3 linked regions of the Pseudoxanthobacter soli DSM 19599 genome follow. The protein of the gene in region 2 interacts with the protein of the main gene of each other region in a pairwise test. Links are inferred from orthologs where the notes say so. Each region holds a gene or a part of one and is shown on either strand. Other genes may lie near its edges.

Evidence for each region.
Region 1: the proteins of dnaE (region 2) and BUF17_RS09360 interact in binary tests that used the Escherichia coli proteins (3 or more experiments, as listed by UniProt). The link is inferred for Pseudoxanthobacter soli DSM 19599 from one-to-one orthologs.
Region 3: the proteins of dnaE (region 2) and BUF17_RS04395 interact in binary tests that used the Escherichia coli proteins (3 or more experiments, as listed by UniProt). The link is inferred for Pseudoxanthobacter soli DSM 19599 from one-to-one orthologs.

Annotation. Positions count from the first base shown.
Region 1 is NZ_FRXO01000003.1:382,287-391,770, forward strand. What follows is about bases 4,645-7,525. They hold BUF17_RS09360 (DNA polymerase III subunit gamma/tau), read right to left. Parts: upstream 7,109-7,525; coding sequence 5,180-7,108; downstream 4,645-5,179. Other genes in these bases: BUF17_RS09355 (YbaB/EbfC family nucleoid-associated protein), read right to left, coding at 4,679-4,999. In the rest of the region: BUF17_RS09335 (FAD-linked oxidase C-terminal domain-containing protein), read left to right, coding at 1-1,366; glycolate oxidase subunit GlcE, read left to right, coding at 1,414-2,604; glycolate oxidase subunit GlcF, read left to right, coding at 2,669-3,976; recombination mediator RecR, read right to left, coding at 3,994-4,602; BUF17_RS09370 (DMT family transporter), read left to right, coding at 7,796-8,683; cell division protein ZapE, read left to right, coding at 8,997-9,484. UniProt on the Escherichia coli protein: Part of the beta sliding clamp loading complex, which hydrolyzes ATP to load the beta clamp onto primed DNA to form the DNA replication pre-initiation complex.
Region 2 is NZ_FRXO01000005.1:305,079-315,739, forward strand. The notes cover bases 4,449-8,506. They hold dnaE (DNA polymerase III subunit alpha), read left to right. Parts: upstream 4,449-4,844; coding sequence 4,845-8,306; downstream 8,307-8,506. Also shown: proS (proline--tRNA ligase), read left to right, coding at 1-512; BUF17_RS14135 (lipoprotein-releasing ABC transporter permease subunit), read left to right, coding at 586-1,881; BUF17_RS14140 (ABC transporter ATP-binding protein), read left to right, coding at 1,878-2,654; BUF17_RS14145 (Na/Pi cotransporter family protein), read right to left, coding at 2,660-4,327; BUF17_RS14155 (hypothetical protein), read right to left, coding at 8,532-8,912; BUF17_RS14160 (helicase HerA-like domain-containing protein), read left to right, coding at 9,352-10,661. UniProt on the Escherichia coli protein: DNA polymerase III is a complex, multichain enzyme responsible for most of the replicative synthesis in bacteria. This DNA polymerase also exhibits 3' to 5' exonuclease activity. The alpha chain is the DNA polymerase catalytic subunit.
Region 3 is NZ_FRXO01000001.1:1,029,692-1,039,083, forward strand. What follows is about bases 3,847-6,635. They hold BUF17_RS04395 (aminotransferase), read right to left. Parts: upstream 5,926-6,635; coding sequence 4,768-5,925; downstream 3,847-4,767. Other genes in these bases: BUF17_RS04385 (BMP family ABC transporter substrate-binding protein), read left to right, coding at 3,847-3,883; BUF17_RS04390 (hypothetical protein), read left to right, coding at 4,457-4,669; BUF17_RS04400 (YMGG-like glycine zipper-containing protein), read right to left, coding at 6,326-6,592. In the rest of the region: BUF17_RS04370 (ABC transporter ATP-binding protein), read left to right, coding at 1-727; BUF17_RS04375 (ABC transporter permease), read left to right, coding at 717-1,847; BUF17_RS04380 (ABC transporter permease), read left to right, coding at 1,834-2,748; more of BUF17_RS04385, read left to right, coding at 2,804-3,846; BUF17_RS04405 (YMGG-like glycine zipper-containing protein), read right to left, coding at 6,967-7,233; BUF17_RS04410 (DUF2092 domain-containing protein), read right to left, coding at 7,406-8,230; BUF17_RS04415 (DMT family transporter), read right to left, coding at 8,353-9,258. UniProt on the Escherichia coli protein: Shows aminotransferase activity with methionine and histidine as substrates, and to a lesser extent also with phenylalanine.

The sequences.
Region 1 (9,484 bases), on a different replicon or contig from region 2:
GGAGTGCCTCGTCACCACCGAAAACGAGCGCCGCGCCTTCGAAACGGACGCTCTGACCGCCTACCGCCGCATGCCGCTCGCCGTCGTCCTGCCGCGCTCCACCGCCGAGGTCAGCGCGGTGCTGGCCTTCTGCCACCGGGAAGGAATCAAGGTCGTGCCGCGCGGAGCCGGAACCTCGCTCGCCGGCGGTGCGATCCCCCAGGAAGACGCCGTCGTGATCGGCGTCGCCAAGCTCAACCGCATCCTCGACGTCGATTTTCCCAACCGCACCATGCGGGTCGAAGCGGGCGTCACCAACCTCGCCATCACCGGCGCGGTGGCCCCGGACGGGTTCTTCTACGCGCCGGACCCGTCGTCCCAGCTCGCCTGCACCATCGCCGGCAATATCGGCATGAACTCCGGCGGCGCCCATTGCCTGAAATACGGCGTCACCACCAACAACGTTCTCGGCGTCACCATGGTGCTCGTCGACGGCACGGTGGTGGAGATCGGCGGGCCGGCGATGGACGCGCCCGGCCTCGACCTGCTCGGCCTCGTCATCGGCTCCGAAGGCCAGCTCGGTATCGTCACGGAGGCGACCGTGCGCATCCTGCCGGCGCCGGAGGGGGCGCGGCCGGTGCTGTTCGGCTTCCGGACCAGCGAGGAGGCCGGGGCCTGCGTTGCCGCCATCATCGGCGCCGGCATCATTCCCGTCGCCATGGAATTCATGGACAAGCTCGCCATCGAGATCTGCGAGGCCTTCGCCAACGCCGGCTACCCCCTCGATGCCGGCGCCCTCCTCATCATCGAGGTGGAGGGATCCGAGGCGGAGATGGATGCGACGCTGGCCCGCATCGTCGAAATCGCCCGCGCCCATGGCGTCGAGACCATCCGCGAATCGAAGTCCGCGATGGAGACGGCGGCGATCTGGAAGGGGCGCAAATCCGCCTTCGGCGCGACCGGGCGCATCGCCGACTATATCTGCATGGACGGCACCATCCCGACCGGACAGCTGCCGCTGGTGCTGGAGCGGATGAGCGAGATCGTCGCCTCCCACGGGCTGCGCGTTGCCAACGTGTTCCATGCCGGCGACGGCAACCTCCACCCCCTGATCCTGTTCAACTGCAACGATCCGGTGGAGCAGGAAAAGGCCGAGCGCGCCGGCGAGGACATCCTCAAGCTCTGCGTCGAGGTCGGCGGCTGCCTCACCGGCGAGCACGGCGTCGGCATCGAGAAGCGCGATCTGATGACGGTCCAGTTCAACCCCACGGACCTCGCCCAGCAGATGCGGGTGCGCGCCGTGTTCGACGAGGACTGGCTGCTCAATCCGGCCAAGGTCTTCCCGCTTGAAGGGCGGTTGCCCATCGAACGCCGACCGCACGCCTGATCGTCCAGACAAGCCGTCGCGACAAGGAATTCCGAAGCAAGGCCGCCATGACGCTGTTCACGCCCGCCACCGAAGACGAGGCCGCGGCCATCATCCGCGACGCCATGGGCGACAGGCGCCCGCTGGCGCTTGCCGGCGGCGGAACGCGCGCCGGGCTCGGCCGTCCCGTCCAGGCCGCCGACACGCTCGCCACGACCGCGCTCGCGGGCATCACGCTCTACGAGCCGGCCGAACTGGTGATCGGCGCCCGCGCCGGCACGCCGCTCGCCGAAATCGAGGCCGCCCTCGCCGAACGTGGCCAGATGCTGCCGTTCGAGCCGATGGACCATCGCGCGCTTTACGGCACCGCGGGCGAACCCACCATCGGCGCCGTCGCCGCCGGCAACGTCTCCGGCCCGCGCCGGGTGCAGGCCGGCGCCGCGCGCGACCATCTGATCGGCGTGCGCTTCGTCAACGGCCGCGGCGAGGTGGTGAAATCCGGCGGGCGGGTGATGAAGAACGTCACCGGGCTCGATCTCGTCAAGCTCTCCGCCGGGGCGCTCGGCACCCTCGGGCTCCTGACCGAGGTGGTGTTCAAGGTGCTGCCGCGGCCGGAGGCGCGCCTGACGCTCGGCTGGCACGGCCTCGACGATGAAGCCGCCGTGGCGCTGATGAGCGCGGCGCTCGGCTCGCCGTTCGAGATATCGGCCGCCGCCCATCTGCCGGCCCCGGTCAACGGCGGCCGCGCGCTGACGCTGCTGCGGATCGAGGCGGTCTCCTATTCCGTGGAACACCGCGCGAAGGGCCTCGCCGCGCTGCTGGCAGGCCACGGCCAACCCGACCGGCTGCCGGTGGAGACGGCCGATCCCCTGTGGCGCGCGATCCGCGACGGCGAGCCGGTCGCGGCGGACGCGGCCCATGCGGTGTGGCGGCTGTCGCTGCCGGCGACGCGTTCCCCGGCCGCCCTCGCCGCCATCCGCGACGGGATCGACGGCGCGACCTGGTTCTACGACTGGGGCGGTGGCCTGGCCTGGCTTGCCGTGCCGTCACAGGGCGATGCGGGCGCGGCAATCGTCCGCGCCGCCATCCGCGGCTTCGGCGGCCACGCCACGCTGGTGCGGGCGCCCGACGCGGTGCGGACGTCGGTCGACGTGTTCGAACCCCTGTCCGAGCCGCTGATGGCGATCACACGCGGGCTGAAGGCGAGCTTCGATCCGGCCGGAATTCTCAATCCCGGCCGGATGTACAGCGGTTCATAAGCCGGCAAATTATAGCCGTGAATTTTGGTGTGGGCGACAGCCTCGCGCCGCCGGAGACGGAACGATGCAGACCAACTTCACCGCGGACCAGCTGGCCGACCCGCAGACGGCGGCGTCCGAGCGCATCCTCAGGGCCTGCGTTCATTGCGGCTTCTGCACGGCGACCTGCCCGACCTATCTCCTGCTCGGCGACGAGCTCGACTCGCCGCGCGGCCGCATCTACCTCATCAAGGACATGCTGGAATCCGGCCGGCCGGCGACGGAGGAGGTGGTGCGCCACGTCGACCGCTGCCTCTCGTGCCTGTCCTGCATGACGACGTGCCCCTCGGGCGTGCATTACACGCACCTCGTCGATCACGCCCGTGCCCATATCGAGAACACCTACGAGCGGCCGTTCACCGACCGTCTGCTGCGGGCGACGCTCGCGAAGATCCTGCCCTATCCCGGCCGGTTCCGCCTCGCGCTCATGGCCGCGCGGCTCGCCCGCCCGCTCTCGGGCCTCGCCGCCGCCGTGCCCGCGGTCGGCACGCGGCTCTCGGCCATGCTGGCGCTCGCGCCGAAGCGGCTGCCCCGGCCGCAGCCACGCGGACCGGCGCGCCCGGCAACAGGTGCGAAGGGTCGCGTCGCCATTCTGGAGGGCTGTGCCCAGCCGGTGCTGAACCCCGGCATCAACGCCGCGGCGCGACGCGTGCTGGTGCGCCACGGCATCGAGATCGTCACCCCCCGCGGCGAAGGCTGCTGCGGCGCGCTCGTGCACCACATGGGCCGCGAGCACGATGGCCTGGCGTTCGCCCGCCGCAACATCGATGCCTGGTCGGCCGAGATCGAGGCCGGCGGGCTGGACGCCATCCTGATCACCGCGTCGGGCTGCGGCACCACCATCAAGGACTACGGCTTCATGCTGCGCGAGGACCCGGCCTATGCGGCGAAGGCGGCCCGTGTCTCGGCGCTGGCGAAGGACGTGACGGAATATCTGGCGACGCTCGACCTCGCCGTCGCCCCGCGCGCGACGAACCCCGTGGTCGCCTATCACTCCGCCTGCTCGATGCAGCATGGCCAGAAGATCACGGACCTGCCGAAGACCCTGCTGCGCAAGGCCGGGTTCACGGTGAAGGACGTGCCGGAATCCCACATCTGCTGCGGCTCGGCCGGCACCTACAACCTGCTCCAGCCGGAAATCTCCGGCCGGCTGCGCGAGCGCAAGGTGAAGAACATCGCCCGCACCGGGGCCGACGTCATCGCCGCCGGCAATATCGGCTGCATGGTGCAGATCGGCCTCGGCACCGGCACGCCCATCGTCCACACGATCGAGCTGATCGACTGGGCGACCGGCGGCCCGATGCCGGAAGCGCTCGCCGCCCGCGCCGCCTGAACGGCGCCGTCCCGCTGTCAGAACGGCCGGCGCTGGCGGATCGCCGCGGAAAGCGTGCCCTCGTCGAGATAGTCGAGTTCGCCGCCGACAGGCACGCCATGGGCGAGGCGCGACACGGCGACGCCCGCGTCGCGAAGCTGATCGGTCAGATAGTGCGCCGTGGTCTGGCCCTCGACGGTCGCGTTCACCGCGATGATGACCTCCGTGACCAGCGGATCGCAGGCCCGGCGGACGAGGCCGTCGATGTTGAGCTCCTCCGGACCGATGCCGTCGAGCGCCGAAAGCGTGCCGCCGAGCACATGGTAGCGCGCATTGACCGCCTCCGCCCGCTCCAGCGCCCAGAGGTCGGACACATCCTCGACCACCACGATCACCGAGGCGTCGCGCTTCGAATCGGTGCAGATGGTGCAGGGATCGCAGCTGTCGACATTGCCGCATTCCGAGCAGACGCGCACCGTCTCGACCGCCCTCGCGAGCGCGGCCGATAGGGGCTCCATCAGCTGCTCGCGGCGCTTGACGAGCGCGAGCGCCGCCCGGCGCGCCGAACGCGGCCCGAGCCCCGGCAGCTTCGCCAGAAGCTGGATCAGGCGCTCGATTTCCGGACCGGCGACGGCGCGAGGGGCCATGAGACACTCATGTTGAGAGCGGCACGCCCTCGAAATCTAGAGCGACATGCGTGCGGAAAGGACGAGATAAGCCGGCTCAGAACGGCAGCTTGAAACCGGGCGGCAGGCCGATATCGCCCATCAGCGCCTGGGTGCGCTCGGTCAGCAGCAGTTCGGCCTTGGTCTTGGCCTCTGTGTGGGCGGCGACGATCAGGTCCTCGAGGATCTCCGTCTCCTCGGCCTTCATCAGCGACGGGTCGATCGAGATGCTCTTGAGCCCGCCCTTGCCGGTGAGCGTCACCCTGACGAGCCCGCCGCCGGACGCTCCCTCGACCTCGACCGAGGCGACCTCGTCCTGGAGCGACGCCATGCGCTCCTGAAGCTGCTTCGCCTTCGTCATCATCTTCAGGAAGTCCATGGCCGTCTCGGTCCTCTCGATGGGATTTGGGGGCCCGGCAAGGTCGGCGCGACCGGCGGGCACAAGGCTCAAGCCGCAGATATCGTCCGCCGGGGGCTCCGGCGCAACCCTCGCGGCGCGTTTCCTTGCGGATGCGGCGCCCGTCGGGTGCGGCGGGTTCGCCGGCCCGGGGAGCGGGGGCTACAGGCTGTCGAAGTCGAAATCGTCGTCGAACGCCCGGTCGTCCGCGCCGCCGGGATCGGCCAGCACCGGATCGTCCTCGAACCCGTCGGTGTCTTCCACCGGTGCGGGGGTGAACCCGCCCGCCGCATCCTCGCCATTGCGGATGCTGACATTGACGATCTTCGCGCCCGGGAACCGCGCCATCACCGCCAGCACCAGCGGATCGGTCTCGGCATCGGAGCGCCGCTGCGCGTCGGCCTGCTGGCGTTCCTCGTACAGCGTGCGCGCGCCGCCGCCGCGCGTGACCGTCACCACCCAGCGCGTGCCGGTCCAGTCGGTCAGCTTGCGGCCGAGATCGCCGGCGAGATCGGGCGCGGCGTCCGGCGTCGGCTCGAACTCGATCCGGCCCGGCTCCAGCCGCACCAGCCGCATCTGCCGCTCGACGGCGAACTTGAGGCGGATGTCGCGCCGCTCGGCACAGGCGGCGGCGATGTCTTCCAGCGACCGGAACGGGCCTGCTTCGGGCGCGGCCGGCTTCGGCGCGGGTTCGGCAACGGGGCTCGGCACGGCGGGAGCGGCCGCGCCATGGGACGGCGCCGCGATACGCAGGGCAGGACGGCCGCCGGCATCGCCGCTGGCCGCGAGCGACCGGCCGCCGACCGCGTCCGCGGGCGCCGGCCCGCCGCCGCCGCCAGCGGTCGCGGATGAACCGCCGGACGGACCCGGCCGTGAGGGCGACGGCGAACCCGCTGCCGTGGTTCCAGCCCCGCCGCCGTCGCGGAAAGCGCGGATCGCTTCCTCCGGCGTCGGCAGGTCGGCGACATAGGCGAGCCGCACCAGCACCATCTCGGCCGCCGCAAGCGGACGGGGCGAACCCTGCACCTCGGGGATGCCCTTCAGGAGAAGCTGCCACGCCCGCGTCAGCACCGCCACCGAAAGCTGCGCGGCGAACGCGGTGCCGCGCTTGCGCTCGATCTCGGTGAGCGTGGCGTCGTTCGCCGCCTCGGGCACGATCTTGAGCCGGGTAACGAGATGGACGAAGGCCGCAAGGTCCGACAGCACCACAGAAGGATCGGCGCCGATCTCGTATTGCGCGGCGAGTTCCTTCAGCGCCGCGGCGGCGTCGCCCCGCAGCACATGCTCGAACAGGTCGACGACGCGGGCGCGGTCGGCAAGGCCGAGCATCGCGCGGACTTCCTCGACATTCACCCGTCCGGCGCCGTGGGCGATGGCCTGGTCCAGCAGGGACAGGCTGTCGCGCACCGAACCCTCGGCCGCGCGCGCAATCAGCGCCAGCGCCTCGCCCTCGACCTCGACGCCTTCCTTGGCGGAGATGCCGGCGAGATGGCGCACCAGCACGTCGGCCTCGACGCGGCGCAGGTCGAACCGCTGGCAGCGCGACAGCACGGTGACCGGCACCTTGCGGATCTCGGTGGTCGCGAACACGAACTTCACGTGCTCGGGCGGTTCTTCCAGCGTCTTCAGCAGGCCGTTGAACGCCGCCGTCGAGAGCATGTGCACCTCGTCGACGATATAGACCTTGTAGCGCGCGGAAACCGGCTTGTAGCGGGATGCCTCGGTGATCTCGCGGATGTCGTTGATCGAGGTGTGGGACGCCGCGTCCATCTCGATGACGTCGACGTCGCGGCCCTCCATGATCGCGTCGCAGTGCAGCCCCGGCACCTTCATGTCGACCGTGGGGCGGTCGATGGCGCCGGGCACGACATAGTTGAGGGCGCGGGCGAGAATGCGGGCGGTCGTGGTTTTGCCCACGCCGCGCACGCCGGTCAGCATCCAGGCCTGCGGAATGCGGCCGGATTCGAACGCGTTCGAGAGCGTGCGCACCATCGGCTCCTGGCCGATGAGGTCGTCGAACGAGCGCGGGCGATATTTACGGGCGAGAACGCGGTAGGGGGCGGCGGCGGTCGCGGAGGGGGGCGGCGGCATGCCGTCCTCGTCGACGAACAGGCCGGCGGCATCGAGCGCGGGGTACGCGGCTTCGTCCTTCGCGGCGGCTTGGTCCTTCGCAGAGGCTTGCGACCCTTCCCGGGCAGGTGACCTGCCGGCACCCGCATCGCCAAGAAGGTTCGAGCCGTCTCCGTCCATCAACCGAGCCCGGTCAGCGTTTCAGACATGAATCGAAGGGTGGGAGGCTGGCACGATGACCCGTGCCGCATCTCGTTGGGGCTGCTTCCTTCCGGACCTGACCCGGTTGGCGAGTGGCTCGTCCACCACCAACCTCCCGTCCTCTATATCGTCGAGGCGGACGCCGTTGGCAAGACGGGGTTTGCCATCCGGCCGCAACATTTGCCGTCACGGCCGATCGGGCGCGGCCCGGTGCACCGTCAGGACGAAGGCCGGCCGCGGCGCCGGCAGCGGGCGGCATTCGGCGAGCATCCGGCGCTGGCGCGCCTCTCCGCCCGCGTCACGATGCCGTCGCCGCCGATGACCGGCGTGTCGAAACCACCACGATCTCGACGCCTCGCGCGCACTTGCCATCGTGCCTTCCCGCCGGTCGCGAGCGCGGAAGGGACAGGGCGCCTCTTCAAAGCGGGTTCGGTTCGATGCTATGGCAGGCGCCGTCTGCCCAATTTTTCATCGCGTGGGGCGGAACCGAACGGATCATCCGCCATCATGTCGCGCCTTTCCGCCAATGCCCTGCTTCTCCTGGCCGCCGCCATCTGGGGTGGCGCCTTCGTCGCCCAGGCCAATGCCATGGCCCATGTCGGGCCGGCCTGGTTCACGGGGCTGCGCTTCATTCCCGCCTTCCTGGTGGTGCTGCCGCTCGGCCTCATCGAAAGCCGGCGGGCGGCGCGGCCGCTGACGCGGCGGAACTGGCTCTCGCTCATTCCGCTCGGCCTGTCGTTCACCGCGGGCACGCTCCTGCAGCAGATCGCCGTCGTCACGACGAGCGTCACGCATGTCGGCTTTCTCACCGGGCTTTACGTGCTGTTCGTGCCGGTCCTCGAACTCGTGGTGTTCCGCCGCCCGCCGCATTTTCTGGTGATCCCGGCCGCCCTCTCGGCACTCGCCGGCACCTGGCTGCTGGGCGGCGGGCTCGACGGACTGATGCTCGGCGACATCCTCACCATCGTCGCCGCGCTCTGCTTCGCGGTCCAGATCATCCTGATGGACCGCTATGTGCGGGCGACGGGCCGGCCGGTGGCCGCCGCGCTCGGGCAGTCGCTCGTCTGCGTGGCGATCGGGCTCGGCGCGGGCGCGGTGTTCGAGCCGATCGATTGGAACGCCGTGATGGCGATCCTGCCGGAACTCGCCTATGCGGGCATCCTGTCCGGTGGCGTCGCGTTCCTGCTTCAGGCGATCGGCCAGCAATATACGCCGGCACCGGATGCCGCGGTGCTCCTGATGGCGGAATCGCTGTTCGCGGCGCTGTTCGCCGCCCTCCTGCTCGGCGAGCGGCTCACAACGGCAGGCTGGGCGGGATGCACGCTCCTGTTCCTGGCCCTGGTGACTGTCCAGCTCGGCCCCCTCGTGCGGCTGCCGCGCTTCCGCGCGCGCTGAGGCCGCCGATCCGGGCCTTTCGGCCCTTTCCGGCGGCATGGCGTTGCGCGCGGGGCTGGAACCCGCCGGCAGGCGGTTCCGCCGGCGCCCGAAATCGTCTAGAGCATGTCCCGCCCGGATCGCCCGATGCGGGCTGCAACGTCATGCTCCAAAGCGCTTTCCGGATGGCCGGGGATTTCCGTCCGGCCGGAAACCCGCCGGAGCTTGAGCCTCACGTCCGCATCGTCCCCGGCGCCTCTCCGGCGCTGCCATCCGAACAGGTTTCCCCGTGACCGAGCGGCTCATCCGCAAGCCCGGCGTCAAGGACCGCTACATGGCGAAGGTCGCGTCCGGCGAGATCGCCAGCGACCCGGCCCAGCTCGCCGTGGCGGAAAAGCTCGACGCCCTGATCGACCGCCTCGGCGAGGCGAGGCTCGCCACCAAGAAAAGCGCGCTCGGCTGGCTGTTCGGCCGCAACCGGGCCGGCGCTGGCGCCGAGCCGGTGAAAGGGCTCTATGTCTGGGGCGAGGTCGGCCGCGGCAAGACCATGCTGATGGACCTGTTCCACGACGCCCTGCCGATCGCCGCCAAGCGGCGCATCCACTTCCACGGCTTCATGGCCGACGTCCACGCCCGCATCTACAAGGTGCGAACCGCCATCGCCGAGGGCACGCTCAAGGGCGACGACCCGGTTCCCCCGGTAGCGGAGGAACTCGCCGCCGAAGCCCGGGTACTGTGCTTCGACGAGTTCGCCGTCACCGACATCGCCGACGCCATGATCCTCGGCCGGCTGTTCACCGAGCTGTTCGCCCGCGGCGTCGT
Region 2 (10,661 bases):
AGCGCAAGGTCGCGGCGCGCGGCATCGAGGTCGGCCACATCTTCTATTTCGGCACCAAATATTCCGAGCCGATGGGCGCGAAGGTCGCCGGTCCGGACGGCACCGAGCGGCCGGTCCACATGGGCTCCTACGGCATCGGCGTCTCCCGCCTTCTCGGCGCCATCATTGAAGCCAGTCATGACGACGCCGGAATCATCTGGCCCGATTCGGTGGCGCCGTTCGACGTCGGTCTCATCAACCTGAAGCCGGGCGATGCTCCCACCGACGAAGCGGTCGCCGTGATCGAGCGTGAACTGGAAGCGGCCGGGCTTTCGGTGCTGACGGACGATGTCGATACCCGTGCGGGCGCGAAGTTCGCGGCGATGGACCTGATCGGCCTGCCGTGGCAGCTGATCGTCGGTCCGCGGGGGCTCGCGACCGGCGAGGTCGAACTGAAGCGGCGCGCCACCGGCGAGCGCGAGACGATCTCGCTCGAGGCGGCGATCAATCGCCTCACCGCCGGCCGGCGCTGACCGCAGCGCCGGTTTCCGGCGGCTGAAACGGACGACCGGCCCAGGGCCGGTCGATCTTGAACGGAGGAAGTGGATGGCGGCGAAAGCCGGTTCGGCCGGAAAGGCGCGCCCGCGTGGCGTCCGCCCGTTCTCGGCACTCGAATGGACGATCGCCGGACGCTACCTGCGTTCGCGCCGCCGCGAGACCTTCATTTCGGTGATCGCCGGGTTCTCCTTCCTCGGTATCATGCTCGGCGTCGCGACCCTGATCATCGTCATGGCGGTGATGAACGGCTTTCGCAACGAGCTGATGTCCAAGATTCTCGGCATCAACGGCCATGTCCTGGTGCAGCCGATCAACGGCACGTTCGACAACTACATGCCGGTGGTGGAGCGGCTTCAGAAGATCCACGGCGTGCGCTTCGCCATGCCGTTCGTCGAGGGGCAGGCGCTGATCTCCGGTCCTTCCGGCGCTTACGGCGCGCTTGTGCGCGGCGTGCGCCAGCAGGACCTCGATCGCCTGCCGCTGATCGCGAGCACCGTGCGCGCCGGCACGCTCAACGGCTTCGACCGTTCGAACGGTGTCGCCGTCGGCGGGCGGCTCGCCATGGCGCTCGGCGTCGCGCTCGGCGATCCGGTGACGCTGGTGACGCCCAAGGGCGAGGCGACGCCGTTCGGCGTGGTGCCGCGAACCCAGGCCTTCCCGGTGGTCGCCACCTTCGAGATCGGCATGTCCGAGTTCGATTCCTCGTTCGTGTTCATGCCGATGGCTGAGGCGCAAGCGTTCTTCAACAAGGAGAACGCCATCACCGGCATCGAAGTCTATCTCAACGATCCCGACGATATCGACCGGCTGCGGTCCGAGATCGAGCAAGCCGCCGGCCAGGCGCTCTATCTGACCGACTGGCGCATCCGGCAATCGACGTTCTTCTCCGCGCTCGAAGTGGAGCGCAACGTGATGTTCATGATCCTGACGCTGATCGTGCTCGTCGCCGCGCTGAACATCATTTCCGGCCTCACCATGCTGGTGAAGGACAAGGGCCGCGATATCGCCATTCTGCGCACCATGGGCGCGACGCGCGGCACCATCCTGCGGGTGTTCGTCATCACCGGCGCCGCCATCGGCACCGTGGGCACGGCCGCGGGGCTCGTGATCGGGCTCATCGTCTGCCATTATATCGAGCCGATCCGGCAGGGCGTGTCATGGCTGACCCGCACGCAGCTGTTCCCGCCCGAGCTCTACTATCTGAGCCAGCTTCCCGCCGACATCGATTCCGGCGAGACGGTCACGGTGGTGGTGATGGCACTGGTGCTTTCGTTCCTTGCGACGCTCTACCCGGCATGGAAGGCGGCACGGCTCGATCCGGTGGAAGGGCTGAGGCACGAATGAGCGACGACGCCAACCATGGTTCCGCGCCGGCTCCCGCCGCCGAGCCCCGGGATGCCGCCACCGAGAGCGTGGGCGCGCGCCCGAACGGGGCACGGCGCGAGGCGCTCGGCCTTTCCGGCGTCGTGCGCCGCTTCCGCGAGGGCGACAACCAGCTCGACGTGCTGAAGGGTGCCAATCTTTCGATCATGCCCGGCGAAACCGTGGCGCTGGTGGCGCCCTCCGGCGCCGGCAAGTCGACGCTCCTCCAGATCGCCGGTCTGCTGGAGCGTCCCGACGAGGGCGAGGTGAGGATCGGCGGACGGTCCTGCGCCACCCTGCACGACCGCGAGCGCACGCGCATCCGCCGCGACTCGGTCGGGTTCGTCTACCAGTTCCACCACCTGCTGCCGGACTTCACCGCGCTCGAGAACGTGCTGATCCCCCAGCGGCTCGCCGGGCTCGACCGCAAGGTGGCGGAAAAGCGCGCGCTGGCGCTCCTGCGCGTGATGCGGATCGACCATCGCGCGACGCACCATCCGGCGCAGATGTCGGGCGGCGAGCGTCAGCGCGTCGCCATCGCCCGTGCTGTCGCCAACGCGCCGCGCGTGCTGCTCGCCGACGAGCCGACCGGCAATCTCGATCCACGCACCGCCGAGCAGGTGTTCGATGCCCTGGACGCCCTCGTCCGGGCGTCGCGGCTCGCCGCGCTCGTCGCGACCCACAACATGGAGATCGCGGCTCGCATGAGCCGGCGTATCACCATCGCCGACGGCCGGATCGTGCCGCTCGACTGAGGGTTTCAGCCCGCGCTATCTGCTGGGCGCAGGCGCGACGGCAGCAGGGCGCCTTCCCGCTGCAGCACCGGCTCCGCCGCGGCGGCGACCAGGTGGGCGTTGATGCGGCGGATGTCGCGCAGGATGTCGAGGTGGAGCGTGTCCGTCTCGATGGTCTCGATCCGCCCCGCGCGCATGCGCTGGAAGTGGGCTTCCGACTCGTTCGCTTCCATTTCGCGGAAGGCTTCCTTTTCGGTCGTGAGCGCCCGGGCGGCGCGGGCATCGCCCGTCATCAGCAGCGACGCGGCATTGCGCAGGTTCACGATCAGCCGGTCGACCATGGCGACGAGCTCGGCCTGCCCCTCCTTGGAGAAGGTGAGGGCGCGTTTCACCCGCTTGTGCGCATCCGTCAGGAGGTTGCGGCTGACGATGTCGCCGGCGTGCTCGATATTGGTGGCGAAGGTCAGGATCTCCGACAGCCGTCGGTGATCGTCGTCGGTGAGCTGTTCGACGTCGAGCGCGGAGAGATACGTGCGGATCGCGGCGTTGATGCGGTCGATCTGGTCGTCCAGCCGCTTGGCGTCGACGATGCGCTTGGTGTCGCCGTTCTCGATCGCGTCGCGCCCGGCCCGCAGCAACTCCTCCAGAATGTCGGCGAGCCGCAGCGCCTCGCGCGCCGCCGCGCCGAGCGCGACCACGGGGATGCCGAGCGAGGCATGGTCGAGATAGAGCGGGCGCGAGGGATCGCTCGCCGCCGGCGCCGAAGGCAGCAGCCGCGTCAGCAGCCCCGCGAACCGGTCCAGCACCGGGAAGAACGCGAGCGCGACGACGATGTTGAACGCGGTGTGGAAGTCGGCGACGGCGCGCGCCTCGTTCGGTTCGATCGACACGATCAGCGGGCCGATCCACGGAAGCGCCGCGAGCACGACGGCGACACCGATCACGCGGTTGATGAGGTTGCCGATCGGCAGCCGCCGCGCGGCCGGGTCCTGGCCGCTGCCCGACTCGAACACCGGGTTCAGCGCTGTGCCGAGATTGGCGCCGAGCACCAGCGCGAAGGCGGCATCCGGGGTGACCACACCCTTCGATGCGAACGACATCGCCAGCAGCACGATCGTGACGCTGGAATGGGCCGCCCAGGTGATGACGGCCGAGAACAGCACAGCGAGCACCGGCTCCGTCGAGACGAGCCCGAGCAGCAGGCGCAGGCTCGGCGTGTCCTCGTAGGGTGTGATGAGGCCGAGGATCGCGTGCAGCGCGATGAGGATGAGGCCGAGCCCGATGAAGGCGCGGCCGAGATCGTGGCTGCGAGAGCCCGACGAGCGGCGGAACATGACGACGCCGAGCAGGATCAGCACCGGGGCGATCGCTGCGACGTCGAACGACAGCAGCTGCACGATCAGCGTCGTGCCGACATTGGCGCCGAGCATCACCGCGAGCGCGGGCACGAGCGCCATCAGTCCCTCGGCGACGAAGCCGGCGACCATCAGTCCCGTCGCGGTGCTCGATTGCAGCAATGCGGTCACGATCAACCCGCTCGCGAACGCCTTGTAGCGGTTCGACACCGCCCGCCCGATCATCTGCCGCAGGTTGGCGCCGAACGCGCGCTGCACGCTGGTCTGCACCATGTGCACGCCCCACAGCAGCAGGGCGACGAAACCGGCAAGGTCGATCAGGGTCAGCGAAACGTCCATCGTGCGGGAACGGCTTTCTCTTAAAGGGCGCGCGGCCCGGCCGCATCGAGGCGCAGGCCGGCTGCCGGCGGGGGCGGCAGAATGGAAAGCCGGCTTACCAGCTGGCGCCATATGCCGACAATGAAACCAAATGCGGCCAGGGTTTGTTAACGCTGGGGAGACCGCCACTTTGTCCTTGGCTTGTTCTCCTTGCAATGGGAACGGAAAAAGAACAAATTAGGACCATAAGACGAATTCATGAGAACGAACGCAGATAGAGACGAACCGAACATGGAGGCCCCGATGAAACAGACGGCGCAGGACATGGCAGCTCTGATCGCGCTTACCCTTTTCGCGGCGACGCTCGTGGTGTGGATCGACGCCATCTCCGCCTTCGCGTGACCCGCGCCTCCGGCATGTGGACAACCCGAAACGGGGTCGACATTCCGGCGTCACGGGAGAACAACGGGAAGGGTGGGACGGCAGCACGGTCGCCACGAGCGGGCGATGCGGCGGCGATCACGCGACGGAGGCAGCGATGGCGGGCACACGGTTGGCGGACGGCTCGGCCGGTTTCGTTCACCTCAGGGTACATTCCGCCTATTCGCTGCTTGAGGGCGCGTTGCATGTGAAGGATGTGGTCGGTCTCGCCAAGGCCGATCGCCAGCCCGCAGTAGCCGTGACGGACAGCGGCAACCTGTTCGGCGCGCTCGAATTTTCCGCCAAGGCGTTGGAGTCCGGCGTGCAGCCGATCATCGGCTGCGAACTCGGCGTCGATTTCGGCGACGAGGAGCCGACGCGCCGCAACGGTGTGCGCGAGCGGCTGCCCAGCGTGGTGCTGCTCGCCTCGACACCGACGGGGTTCGCCAACCTCGTCCGTCTCGTGAGCCGCTCGTTCATGGAGACGGACAACAGCGTCGAGCCCCACGTCGGCATCGAATCGCTCCTTCAGGAGAGCCCGGGCCTGATCGCCCTCAGCGGCGGCCCCCGCGGCCCGGTGGACCGGGCCATCCTCGCTGGCGGCGGCGCGCTGGCCCGGTCGCGTCTGGAACGGCTCGCCGCGATCTTCGACCGGCGGCTTTATGTGGAATTGCAGCGCCATCAGCTGACGGCCGAGCAGGCGGTCGAGCCCGAGCTGGTCGACCTCGCCTACCGGCTCGGCCTGCCGCTGGTCGCCACCAACGAGGTCTATTTCGCCAAGCGCGACGATTACGAGGCACACGATGCGCTGCTGTGCATCGCCGACGGCCGCACGCTGATCGAGGACGACCGGCGGCGGCTGACGCCTGAGCACGCCTTCAAGTCGCGCGCGGAGATGGCGTCGCTGTTCGCGGACCTCCCCGAGGCGATCGACAACACCATGGAGATCGCGCGGCGCTGCGCGGTGGTGGCGACGAAGCGCAAGCCGATTCTCCCCCGGTTCGCAGGCATCGGCGCGGATCCCGAGGAAGCGATGCGCGCCGAAGCCGCGTTGATGCGCGAGCGGGCTCAGACGGGCCTCGCGCAGCGGCTGGAGCGCCACGGAATGGCGCCGGGCCTCGACGAGACCGCGTACCGGGAACGGCTAGACTTCGAGCTCGGCATCATCGAACGGATGAAATTTCCCGGCTACTTCCTGATCGTGTCCGACTTCATCCAGTGGGCGAAGGCCCAGGGCATTCCCGTCGGGCCGGGCCGCGGATCGGGCGCCGGGTCGCTGGTGGCCTATTCGCTGACGATCACCGACCTCGACCCTATGCGGTTCGGCCTGCTGTTCGAGCGCTTCCTGAACCCGGAACGCGTGTCGATGCCGGACTTCGACATCGACTTCTGCCAGGACCGCCGCGAAGAGGTGATCCGCTACGTCCAGGCGAAATATGGCCGCGCGCAGGTCGCGCAGATCATCACCTTCGGAACCCTGCAGGCGCGCGCCGTGCTGCGCGACGTCGGGCGCGTGCTGCAGATGCCCTACGGCCAGGTCGATCGCCTGTGCAAGCTGGTGCCGCAGAACCCGGCCAAGCCCGTCACCCTCGCCGAAGCCGTGCGCGACGAGCCGAAGCTGCAGGAGGCGAAGGCCGAGGAACCCATCGTCGAGCGGCTCGTCGGCATGGCGATGAAGCTCGAAGGACTGTTCCGCCATGCCTCGACCCACGCGGCCGGCATCGTCATCGGCGATCGCCCGCTGGAAGAACTGGTGCCGCTCTATCGCGATCCGCGCTCCGACATGCCGGTCACCCAGTACAACATGAAGTGGGTGGAATCGGCCGGGCTGGTGAAGTTCGACTTCCTCGGCCTCAAGACCCTGACCGTGATCGACGTCGCGGTGAAGCTGCTCGCCAAGCGCGGTATCACCGTCGACATCGCGGCGCTTCCCCTCGACGATCCCGCGACCTACGCCATGCTGGCGCGCGGCGAGACCGTCGGCGTGTTCCAGCTGGAAAGCCAGGGCATGCGCAAGGCGCTGGCCGGCATGAAGCCCGACCGCTTCGAGGACATCATCGCGCTGGTGGCGCTCTACCGCCCCGGCCCGATGGACAACATCCCCCACTACAACCGCTGCAAGCACGGGCTCGAGGAGCCCGACTATCTGCACCCGCTGCTGGAGCCGATCCTGAAGGAGACCTTCGGGGTCATCATCTACCAGGAGCAGGTGATGCAGATCGCGCAGGTGCTTTCGGGCTACTCGCTCGGCGAAGCCGACCTGCTGCGCCGCGCCATGGGCAAGAAGATACGCGAGGAGATGGCCGTCCAGCGCGCCCGCTTCGTCGATGGCGCTGTCGCCAACAGCGTGCCCAAGGCACAGGCCGAGACCATCTTCGACCTCGTGGCGAAGTTCGCCGACTACGGCTTCAACAAGTCCCACGCCGCGGCCTATGCGCTCGTCGCCTACCAGACGGCGTGGCTCAAGGCCAACCACCCGGTGGAGTTCCTCGCGGCGTCGATGACGCTCGACATCACCAACACCGACAAGCTGAATGATTTCCGCCGCGAGGCCGACCGGCTGAAGATCGCCGTGCTGCCGCCGCTGATCAACCGCTCCGGCGCGACCTTCGAGGTGATCGAGGGCAAGATCGCCTATGCACTTGCCGCGGTGAAGGGCGTCGGCCGCTCGATGGTCGACCACATCGTCGAGGCGCGCGGGGAAAAGCCGTTCCGCGATTTCGGCGACTTCGCCCGGCGCATCAACCCGCGTGCCGTCAACAAGCGCGCGCTGGAAGGGCTCGCCTGCGCCGGCGGCTTCGACGATCTGGAGGCGAACCGCGCGCGGGTCGTGAGCGGGCTCGACCATGTGCTTGCCGAGGCGGCGCGGGCGAGCGAGGGCGCGGAAATCGGCCAGTCCGAGCTGTTCGGCGGCGCGGGTCCGCAGCCGCTGGCGCTGCCGAATGTCGATCCGTGGCTGCCGACGGAACGGCTGCAGCGGGAATATGCCGCCATCGGCTTCTACCTCTCCGCCCATCCGCTCGACGAATACCGCCCGATGCTGAAGCAGATGCGGGTGCAGATGTGGAGCGACTTCGTCGAGGCCGTGAAGCGCGGCGCGGCGGCGGGGCGGCTCGTCGGCACGGTCACCCAGCGCCAGGAGCGCAAGACGCGCACCGGCAATCGCATGGGCATCGTCCGGATGTCGGACCCGACCGGGCAATATGAGGCGATCGCCTTCTCCGAAACGCTTGCCCAGGTTCGCGACAGACTGGAGCCGGGCCAGTCGGTGGTGCTGATCGTCGCCGCGGAGGAACGCGAGGAAGGCGTCAGCGTCCGCATCCAGTCGGTCGAATCCCTCGACGAGGCAGCGCGGCGCATGAAGCACGCGCTTCGGGTGTTCGTGCGCGACGAGGCCCCGCTCGACGCCCTGGCGCGGCGGCTTCCCGCGGGCGGCGAGGGCGAGGTGAGCGTGGTTCTGCTGCTCGATGACGGCCGCCGCGAGATCGAGATGCGGCTGCCCGGCCGCTACGCGGTTTCGCCGCCGCTTGCCGGCGCGCTGCGCACGGTTCCGGGCGTGGTCGAGGTGGAGCTGGCCTGAGGTTCCGCCGGCCCGGCCCGGGGCGGCTACGCGCCGCAGCCAGCGTGCCGGAGGCACCGCGAGCCGCTGGGGGTGACGGCGCCGGCCGGGATCGCGGTGCGGGCGCCGGGTGGCCGTGATCCACGAAGGATCACGGCAGGCAAGGCGAAGGGCCATGGCGACGCGGCCGCTTCGCTTCGTCAACGGCCCCGGCGCTTCCGCTCGGGGCCGCCGTCCTGCGGCCGATCAGACGATCTGGGAGAGGCCGGGAATGGCGTCGATCACGTTGTCGACGAGCTCGTCGCCGGCATTCTCGCGGGCAAACGCCACCACTTCCTTGGCGACGATCTGGATCTGGCCCATGTCGAGGCCGGCGGTGGTGAGCGCGTTGAACGCCGCCATCGCACCGAGACCGCCGCCGAACAGGGCGCCGAGGCCGCCGACATCGTCGGTCGCACCGGCGTGCTGCAGCATGGCGTTCGCGCCGGGGATCTTTGCGAACAGCTTGGCGACGTCGTCGTGCGGGCCGTCGTGGTGGAGGAAGCTCAGCATGATCGAGACGGCCTTGCGGGCATGCTCCTCGTCGAGGCCAGTCTTCGCCGTGATCTTGTCGATAAGAAGCTGCATGGTCTTGAATTCCTCCGCGTCGTATCCGCTGTCGCAACCGCCAAAGCGCCGCCAATCAACACAACTTGGGGCCTCTTCACAAGCCGTCGTTTGGAGGATGCGGCCCCGTTTTCCGGCCCCGGCGGACGGTCGGCGCTGTTCCGGCACGGGATTTCGCATCCGTCGCGGGAGCGGACGCGGGCGGCGCGCGCATTCGTGAAGCGGATGCAAGCGCTTGCACGCGCGAATCGCCCCGGCGGCGCCGACGGTATTGCCACCGGCGGTGTCGTCGCGCCGGGTTCTTTCGTCAGTGTCTTCATGACGGGTGCTGGGGGATGGTTGCCCCGTTGCGCGGGCATCTTTGCCGCGGCCTGCGGCGGCGCCTATAGTTGCCGGCGCGGTCCGGGCGACCGGCCCGGACGGACCAAGCGGGCCGGCGGGCCAACAAGGATGAGTGAAGATGGCTGAGGCATCCCAGTCGCTGCTGAAGGAAGACCGCATCTTCCTCGGGCTCGCGAGCGGGCCGGAATATCTCGCGCTGAAGCGCGCGAACCGCCACGGCCTCGTTGCCGGCGCGACCGGCACCGGCAAGACGGTGACGCTGCAGCTCCTCGCCGAGGGCTTCTCCGAGGCCGGGGTTCCCGTGTTCGCCGCCGACATCAAGGGCGATCTGTCGGGTATCGCGGTGCCGGGTGGCGACAAGCCGGCCTTCGAGGCGCGCGCCGCCGAGATCGGTCTCGGGGCGGATTACGGCCATCGCGGCTTTCCGACCGTGTTCTGGGATGTGTTCGGCGAGCGCGGCCATCCGGTGCGCACCACGGTTTCGGAAATGGGGCCGCTGCTGCTGGCGCGCCTTCTCGGCCTTAACGACACGCAGGAGGGCGTGCTCAACATCGCCTTCCGGCTGGCGGACGAGGAAGGGCTTCTCATTCTCGACCTGAAGGACCTGCGCGCGGTGCTGGCGCTGCTGGCAGAGCGTGCGGCGGAGGTCGGCAGACTCTACGGCAACGTCTCGAAGGCGTCGGTCGGGGCGATCCAGCGCCAGCTGCTCGTGCTGGAACAGCAGGGTGGCGACCGCTTCTTCGGCGAGCCGGCGCTCGACATCGCCGACCTGATGCGGACCGATCGCAACGGACGGGGCGTCGTCAACCTGCTGGCCGCCGAGCGGCTGATGGAAAGCCCGCGGCTCTATGCGACCTTCCTGCTGTGGCTGCTGTCGGAACTGTTCGAGGAGATGCCGGAGGCCGGCGACCTCGATCGCCCGAAGCTCGTGTTCTTCTTCGACGAAGCCCACCTGCTGTTCGACGAGGCACCGAAGGCGCTTCTGGAAAAGATCGAGCAGGTCGTTCGCCTGATCCGTTCCAAGGGCGTCGGCGTCTATTTCGTCACCCAGAATCCGCTCGACGTGCCGGACACCGTCCTCGGCCAGCTCGGCAACCGGGTGCAGCACGCGCTCAGGGCGTTCACCCCGCGCGACCAGAAGGCGGTCCGGGCCGCGGCCGAAACCTTCCGGCCGAACCCGGCGATCGACACCGCGCGGGCGATCACCGAACTCGGCGTCGGCGAGGCGCTGGTCTCCACCCTCGACGACAAGGGCGTGCCGTCGATGGTGGACCGCACCCTGATCTGTCCGCCCGCCGGCCGGGTCGGGCCGCTCGGCGATGACGAAAGGCGCCGGCTGATGGCGGCGAGCCCGGTCGCCGGCCGCTACGACACCATCGTCGATCGGGAATCCGCCTACGAGCGTCTGCAGGCGCGCGCGGCTGAGGA
Region 3 (9,392 bases), on a different replicon or contig from region 2:
GCTGAAGTCGGTCTCGCTCGATGTTCGCGGCGGCGAGATCGTCGCCATCGCCGGCGTCGCCGGCAACGGTCAGGGCGAGTTCTTCGATGCGCTCTCGGGCGAGCGGCGCAGCCCGGCGGCAGCGATCCTCATCGACGGCAAGCCGGCCGGCACGCTCGGCATCACGGAACGGCGCCTGCGCGGCGCGGCGTTCGTGCCGGAGGAACGCCTCGGACACGGCGCAGCGCCGCGCCAGCGGCTTTCCGACAATCTCGTGCTCACGCGCTACGCCACCGCCGGCCTCATCAAGGGCGGCGTGCTCCTGCGCAACACCGCCCGGCAGATGTCGCAGGCCGTGATCGAAGCCTTCGACGTCCGCAAGGGCGGACGCGACCCGGAGGCGGGCAGCCTCTCCGGCGGCAACCTGCAGAAGTTCGTCGTCGGCCGCGAGGTGCTGGCGAAGCCGGGCGTGCTCATCGTCAATCAGCCGACCTGGGGCGTCGATGCCGGCGCCGCGGCCGTCATCCGCCAGGCCCTGATCGACCTCGCGCGGGGCGGCGCCGCCGTGCTCGTCATCAGCCAGGATCTCGACGAGATCCTCGAGATCGCCGATCGCATCGCCGTGATCGCCCACGGCCACCTGTCCGACACCTACCCTGCCGCGGAACTGACGCTGGAGCGCATCGGCCTGCTGATGGGCGGCGCGCACCCCGAGCAGGACACCATGGAGGCGGCCGTTGCGCATTGAGCTTGAGAAAAGGGCCGAGCGCTCGCGCAGGATGGCGCTGCTGTCGCCGGTGATCGCGGTCGTGCTGACCGTGGTGACCGCGGCGATCCTGCTGGCGCTTGTCGGTGTGTCACCGCTCAGCGGGCTCTATACCTACTTCGTCGAGCCCTTCACGAGCGTCTGGAGCCTGGAGGAACTCGCGGTCAAGGCATCGCCGCTGGTGATGATCGGCGTCGGGCTGGCGTTCTGCTATCTCTCCAACAACTGGAACATCGGCGCCGAGGGACAATATATCTGCGGCGCGCTGCTCGGCGGATGGGCCGCGCTCACGTTCGGGCCGAGCGGCGAATGGTGGGTGCTGCCGCTGATGCTCGTCCTCGGCGCGGTCGGCGGCGCCGCCTGTGCGCTGATCCCGGCGCTGCTGAAGGTGGTGTTCGGGGCGAGTGAAATCCTGACGAGCCTGATGCTCGTCTATGTCGCCCAGCTCCTGATCGACTATCTGGTGCGCGGCCCGTGGCGCGACCCGATGGGCTTCAACTTCCCCCAGACCGCCACCTTCGACGAAGCGGCCACCATGCCGCTGCTGCTCGACGGCGGACGGCTTCATGTCGGCGTTCTCATCACGCTGGTCGTGGTCATCGTCGGCGCTTTCGTCCTCAACCGCACCCTGAAGGGCTTCGAAGTGCGGGTGGTCGGTCAGGCGCCGCGCGCCGCGCGCTTCGCCGGCTTCAACGACAAGCGCACCATCATCGCCACCTTCGCGCTTTCCGGCGCGCTGGCGGGGCTCGCCGGACTGATCGAGGTCGCCGGCCCGATCGGGCAGCTGCTGCCGACGATCTCGCCGGGCTACGGCTTCACCGCGATCATCGTCGCCTTCCTCGGGCGCCTCAATCCGGTCGGCATCCTCATCGCGGGCATCGCGCTCGCGGTCACCTTCCTCGGCGGGGAACAGGCCCAGATCACCATGGGCATCCCGCTCGACCTGACCAAGGTCGTTCAGGGATCGCTGCTGTTCTACGTGCTCGCCTGCGACACGCTCATTCTCTACCGCATCAAGCTCGCCCGTCCGGTCGCCCGGGCACCCGAGCCGGTCAAGGTCACGCCCGCGGCGGGCACGGAGGTGTCCAGTGGACATGTTTGAGGCCGTCTTCCTGACCGTTATCACCGCGTCGACGCCGCTCTTGATCGCCGCCATCGGCGAACTCGTCTGCGAGCGCTCCGGCGTGCTTAATCTCGGCGTCGAGGGCATGATGGTGATGGGCGCGGTGTGCGGGTTCGCCGCCACCGTCATGACCGGCTCCGCTCCCGTCGGTGTCCTCGCCGGCATCGCCGGCGGCGTGTTCATGGCAATGCTGTTCGCCGTGATGGTGCTGACCTTCGCCGCCAATCAGGTGGCATCGGGCCTCGCGCTCACCATCATGGGCCTCGGCCTTTCCGGGCTGATCGGAACGAGCTTCGTCGGCCAGCAGATCGGCGCCGTGCCGAAGCTGCATATCCCCGGCTTGTCGGACATTCCGCTCGTCGGTTCGGTGCTGTTCGGCCAGGATGCGTTCGTCTACGCCTCGTTCGCCTTGGTGGCGCTGGTCTGGTGGTTCCTGAACCGCACGCGCGCCGGGCTCGTGCTCAGGGCCGTCGGCGACAGCCACGTCTCCGCCCACGCTCTCGGCCATCCGGTGCTAAAGGTGCGCTTCCTCGCCATCGTGTTCGGCGGTGCCTGCTCCGGGCTCGCCGGGGCCTATCTGTCGATGGCCTACACGCCGTTCTGGGTGCAGGGCATGACGGCGGGCCGCGGCTGGATCGCGCTCGCGCTCGTCGTGTTCTCGTCGTGGCTGCCGGGCCGCGTCGTCATCGGCGCCTATCTGTTCGGCGCCGTGTCCATCCTGCAGCTCTATGCCCAGGGCACGGGGCTCGGCATCCCGTCCCAGCTGATGTCGGCCCTGCCCTATCTTGCCACCATCCTCGTGCTGGTGCTGATCTCGGGTGTCCGCAGCCGGACCGGTGCGCCGGCGACGCTCGGCATTCCCTTCGTTCCCGACCGCTGAGCGGCCTCGCGAGCCGCCGGCGCCGCCCCCATCATCAACCAAGGAGCCTCCATCCATGAAGACCCTCTTGAAGGGCGTCGCGCTCGGCCTCGGGCTGGCGCTCGCCGCGACGAGCTTCAACCCGGCGATGGCCGCGGACAAGCTGAAGGTCGGCTTCGTCTTCCTCGGCCCGGTCGGCGACTACGGCTGGACCTACCAGCACGATGTCGGCCGCAAGATGCTCGAGGAGAAGCTCGGCGCCGAAGTCGAGACGAGCTATGTCGAGAACGTGCCCGAGGGTCCCGACGCCGAGCGCGTGATCGAGGGCCTGGTGCGCGACGGCAACAAGCTGATCTTCACCACCTCGTTCGGCTACATGGAGCCGACGCTGAAGGTGGCGAAGCGCCATCCGGACGTGAAGTTCGAACACTCGACCGGCTTCAAGATGGCCAAGAACGTCGGCATCTATTCCGGCCGCTTCTATGAAGGCCGCTATATCGAGGGCGTGCTCGCCGCGAAGATGTCGAAGAGCGGCATCGTCGGCTATGTCGGCTCCTTCCCGATCCCGGAAGTGGTGTCCGGCATCAACGCCTTCATGCTCGGCGCGCAGTCGGTCCGCCCTGATCTCAAGGTCAAGATCGTGTGGGTGAACACCTGGTTCGACCCGGGCAAGGAAGCCGATGCCGCCAAGGCGCTGGCCGACCAGGGCGCCGACGTGCTCGTCACCCACACCGACAGCCCGGCCGCGACCCAGGTCGCTGAGTCCCGCGGCATCTATTCGTTCGGCCAGGACTCGGACATGATCAAGTTCGGTCCGAAGGCCCAGCTCACCGCCATCGTGAACACCTGGGGCGGCTATTATGTCGACCGCGCCAAGGCCGTAATCGACGGCACCTGGAAGGCCGACGACACCTGGGGCGGTCTCGCCTCCGACATGCTCGAAATGGCCCCCTACACCAACATGCCCGACGACGTGAAGGCGCTCGCGGAGAAGACCGAGGCGGACATCCGTTCCGGTGCGCTGAAGCCGTTCAAGGGCCCGATCTACAAGCAGGACGGCACCGAAGTGATCCCGGCCGGCAAGGATCTCGCCGACAAGGAGATCCTGTCGATGAACTGGTACGTCAAGGGCATCGACGACAAGTTGCCGAACTGATAAAAACCCCACTTGGTTGAAGCACTCGATCCAGCCCCCGGATCGGACTTCGCTACGCCGCCGGTGCCTATCCGGCGGCGTTTTCTTTTGGGCGATCGGCATCCGCCCGCCGGCCCTGCAATGCGGGGTAGCAATGCAGCCGAGACCGCCGCGGCACGAAGGCAGCCGCCGGTGGCATGATCTGCTGCACACCCGCCCAAAAAAGCAACGCCATGCTTCGCGGGAAGCGTCGATCTGTCGTCTTATGAGATCGCGCCGGACACATCCGGCGCCGCGGTGATTTGACCTGCAGCTTGCGCCGCGAAACCAAACGCTAAAGCGTCACGACGGCGTCGTGGCTCCGGTCTGGAGACCGCCGATGATTGAAATGCACCATGTCCTCTGCCCGGCGGATGCCGGGACGCTGGGTTCCCGGGATCGCACCGCCTCGCGAATGCGGTGTTGTCGAACGCGCTGTCGACGCGGCTGACGCCGCGCTGCCAACCGTCACCCGACTTTTCTTCGAGCCCCTCGAAGATGGAACACCCTGCGTCGCCGCGCGTTTATGGCCCGCGACCGAGAGGATAAGAGCCCATGTCGACTTTCAATACGTATCTTGTCGAAATCGATGACGATCCCGCCGGCATCCTGATCCGCGGAACGACCGGAAGCTTCGCCTTCCATGCCGTCGATGCCTCGTTCAGCGCGCTCGAAGGCGAGAGCTTCCCGGATGCACTCGCCGCCGAGCGCGCCGTGCGCCGGCTGCGCCGCGCCCGCCCCGTCAGCCACCTGCGGGCCGCCGCATAGAAGCTGCGTTCAGACAAGATCCCTGAAAAACAAGGCCCCGGCAGAACCGCTGCCGGGGCCTTTGCTTTGCCGGGCCGGAGCCGCATGCGCCGGGTAGGTCAGGCCGCCAGGGCCGGCGCCGCCTGCACCAGCCGTCCGATCGCCTCGTCGAGGGTCGCTTCGTTCTTTGCGAAGCAGAACCGCACCACATGGCGGACGGCATCGCCCGAATAGAACGCGGAGACCGGAATCGCGGCGACCTTGGCCTCGCTCACCAGCCGGCGGCAGAACGCCTGGTCGTCGGTAACGCCGAGTGGGGCGAGATCGGCGCACACGAAATAGGTGCCGGCGCTCGGCAGCACCGTGAAGCCGGCCGATCGCAGGCCGGACGAGAAATGGTCGCGCAGTCCCTGGAGGCGCAGCCGCATCGCCGCGAAATAGGCATCGTCCTTGCCGAGGCCGTAGGCGACGGCCGCTTGCAGGTTCGGCGCCGTGGTGAAGGCGAGAAACTGGTGCGTCTTGGCGACGGCCTTGAGGATCGGCGGCGCCGCCGCGACGAGCCCGACCTTCCAGCCGGTCAGCGAGAAGATCTTGCCGGCCGACCCGATCTTCACCGACCGCTCGCGCAGGCCCGGGACCGCCAGAACGGGAACGTGGGAGCGGCCGTCGAACACGACATGCTCCCAGACCTCGTCCGAGACCACGATCGCCGGCGTGTCGGCGATCGCGGCCGCCAGCGCCTCGAGATCTTCGCGCGGCCACACCGCGCCGGCCGGATTGTTGGGATTGTTGATGATCACGAGGCCCGTCTTCGGGCCGATCACCCGCGCCAGATCCTCGCGCCGGAAACGCCAGTCCGGCGGCGCCAGCTTGACGATCCGCGGGATGCCGCCGGCCTGACGGATCAGCGGCAGATAGGCGTCGTAGGCCGGCTCGAACAGCACGACCTCGTCGCCGGGCGACACCAGCCCGAGGATCGAGGCCGCGAGTGCCTCCGTCGCACCGGAGGTGACCAGCACCTCGCTCATCGGATCGAGCGTCACGCCGTGATGATGGCCGTAATGGGCGGCAATGGCGGTGCGAAGCTCCGGCGTGCCCATCATGGAGGGGTATTGATTGTAGCCGTCGAGCACGGCCTCGGCCGCCTTGCGGCGCACATCCTCGGGACCCGGATCGTCCGGGAAACCCTGGCCGAGATTGATGGCCGCATTGTCACGGGCGCGTTGCGACATCTCCTCGAAGATGGTCGTCGGCAGGTCGGCGAACACGGAATTCACGGCGTTTCCTCTGTTCAGCGGCAGACGAACGGCACCCCGGCGCGACGGCTGCGGGCCACACCCGGAAATCGGGCCGGTGCCGGGTGATCGTGCTCCGCCATGTCTTCGAAGCCGGCGGCTTCCGGGCTGTTGCCGCCCGGTTGTCGTCTGCCCGCATGATGCTTGACGGGCCCGGCCACACCTCGAAAGAGGCCCGCCGCCCGCCGGGCCAAGCTATATCCCGCCGCCTTCGTTTCGCAAGGTCCGGGCTTGGCGCCGCCGCGTCAACCCAGACCGCCGCCGGTGTTCCCCTGCGGTTCAGCGGCCCCACGGCCGAAAAAAGAGAACGCCCGGCCTTTTCAGCCGGGCGTCAATTCACGCGATAGCTCGATCTGCCGAGACGGCGCCCGCGGCGCCGATATCAGCAGGCGACCTGATAGGCCCGGCCGTAGGCGTCGTAGGCCGTGCAGGTGCGCTGGGGCGCGGTGCCGGCACCGATCGCGGCACCGCCGACGCCGCCGATGGCCGCGCCCGCGAGCGCGCCGCCGGCATCGCCGGTAATCAGGGCACCGGTGGCCGCGCCAAGGCCGGCGCCGAGAGCGCCGCCAACCACGCCGCGATTGGTCTGCTCCTGCGTGCAGCCGGCGACGGCGAGGGCAAGGGCGGCGGCCAGAACGAGCTTCTTCATCGATTTTGTCTCCAGCTCCGGCGGGCGGACCGTTCAACCGGCTCCAACCGCTCCCGGAATCCTGTTCCATTCGGGGTGGTCTGAATAATTTTCGTCGGGAGGACGCGGCCGTTCAATGGACACGCACCCGTCAGGCACAGCTATATCCCGCTCGGTTCTGTTCGAAAAGCACACGCCCCGCCCGCGCTTTCACATTGGCCGGAGCGCGGCGTACAGGCAGTGGCAACCGCGGCCGGGATGAAGACCGCGGCGCCCGAACCATCCCCGCCTACGAAGGCGCAGAAACGCCGGCACAGCGGCCGGCATTCTCTTGGGCGGGAGGGGTCAAAGCGGGCTTGGTCATAGGGGGGCACCCGCGCGGAGGAAGCAGCCGATCAGCAGGAAACCTGATAGGGCCGGCCATAGGCGTCATAGGCGGTGCAGGTCCGCTTCGGCGCCGTGCCCGCGCCGATCGCAGCACCGCCAACGCCGCCGATCGCTGCGCCCGCGAGCGCGCCGCCGGCATCGTGGGTGATGAGCGCGCCGGTGGCCGCGCCGAGACCTGCGCCGACCGCGCCGCCGACGACACCGCGATTGGTCTGCTCCTGCGTGCAGCCAGCGACAGCCAACGCGAGGGCCGCGGCCAGAACGAGCTTCTTCATCGATTTGTCTCCCGGTATCAGCGCCACACTTGGAGGCAGGATAAGGCCAGCGTTTTCATGAACAGGAACTGAACATTGAACACGCCAGCCTCCGCTTCGTTCCATCGACGCATCTGACGACGCGTCGCGATACGGCTCCGGCTGATATCCGGGAGGCGCCGACGCGGCGCCCTCACTCGTCGATGTCGGTTTCCTTGAAGTCGGCGGGAATCTTGCCGGCATAGTCGGAATCCGGGCCGGCGCCGAACTTCCAGTCGAGGAAGGTGACCATGTATTCGGGACGGGAGGCGGGACGGAGATAGGTGGTCAGGAACCGCACCGGCACCGGTTGCACGCCGCCGGTGATCCAGATCTGCCAGTCCGCCTCCTGAAGCTCCGCCGAGACCTGATCGACCTTCGCCCCCTCGATGGTGCGCTCGCCAAGGAAGCGCGTGCGCAGGATGAACGGATCATGCTGCTCCATGAAGTTGGAGAACAGCACGTCGCCGAGAGGAATGCGGATGTTGAAGCGCTCCTGCAGGAAGAGAATGAGGTCGTCGACGGTGCCGGAGATGTCGATGACCGAATAGGTCTTCTGCAACGGATGCACCAGCGTGAAGCGGCTGCCGTCGAACCAGCCCTCCATGATGTTGCCGTCGTCGAACACCGAGCGGAAATAGACCCGGTTCGGCCGTTTCAGCTTCACGTCGTGCAGCACGAAGCGCTTGACGAGGTCGCCGTTGGTGTCGACGTCGAAGAAGCTCGCCGCCCGGAACGCAAAGCCCGGCTGGGCCGCCAGGAAATCCGACATTCTCGTCAAGACCGCGTCTGCCTTCTCCTCCGAGGGGTCGCGCGGGCTGATGACGGCCGGCCCGTCCTCTTCCGCCTGCGCGAGCGCGACCGCCGGAACCAGCGCCGCCGAGAGGATCGCGAGCGGCAGCACCGCGCCGCGCACTGCTCTCAGCCCGGAGGCGAACGCGGCGGCAAGTGCCGTTCGGATGGCGGGCATGGTCGGCATCGGCTGTTCTCCCCTGCGGTGGACCGGTGCGAATCAGAAGACTGTCCGCGCCGACAGTAGAGCGGTCCGCCGCGACGAAGGCGAGAGCGCGGATGCGCGCGTTCGGGCTGGCGCGGCGGCGCTCAGGCAGCGGCCGGGCGACGCGTGGGAAGACGCGCGAACACCACCACGTTGCCGGCAAGCACCAGCGCGAGGCCCACGAACGCTTCCGGCGTCCAGCCATATCCCTCGAACGCGGTCGAGACCGCGAGCGCCAGCACCGGGAACAGCACGGTCGCATAGGCCGCCTTGTCCGCGCCGACCCGCGAGACCAGCGAAAGGTAGGCCAGGAAGCCGATCACCGAGCCCGGCACGGCCAGATAGACCAGGCTGGCGAGATAGACCGGGGAGAGATCGATGGTGAACCGCTCGCCGCGGGCGAGCACCACCGCGGCCAGCAGGACCGCGCCCCATGTCATGCCGCGCGCGACGGCATTGGGAAGGTCCAGCCCGGCCGCCGTGGCGCGCAGCGAGGCGAGATTGCCGAGGGAAAACAGATAGGTGCCACCGAGCGCGAGCCCGATGCCGATCACGGTCGTGCCCCCGAGACCGGCACCGGCGATGTCGTGCGCGAACAGGAGCGCGATGCCGCCGAGGCCGAGCCCGGCGCCCGCCAGCGTGCGGAGCGAGGGTTGCCGGCGAAGAAACAGCCACTGGTTCAGGGCGTTGAACACCGTCGCCATGGTGAACACCACCGAGACGACGCCGCTCGCGACGAACCACGTCGCCGAATACATGAAGATGAAGTTGGCGGAGAACAGCGTCACGCCGAGGACGAAGAACCAGCGGTGATCGGCGAGGCGTGCACGGCGCAGCCGACCGGTCGCCGCCAGTGCCCCCCACAGCACCACCGCGGCCAGCGTGAAACGCCACAGGATCGAAACCTCCATCGGTACCGTGCCGAGCTGGAGATGGATGGCGAACCACGTCAGTCCCCAGACGACGACGATCACGACGAAGAGGAGGACGGTAACGGAATTGCGGCTCATCGCGGTCGCTGGCTCCAGTCGTCGGCCCCCGGGGCCGGAGCCCGATTCATGTCCGGGCCGCGGGCGTCGCCGGCTGCGGCACCGGCGCGAAAGATGGCTTCACCGCCTTATCCCCTACAACGGCATGGCCCCGC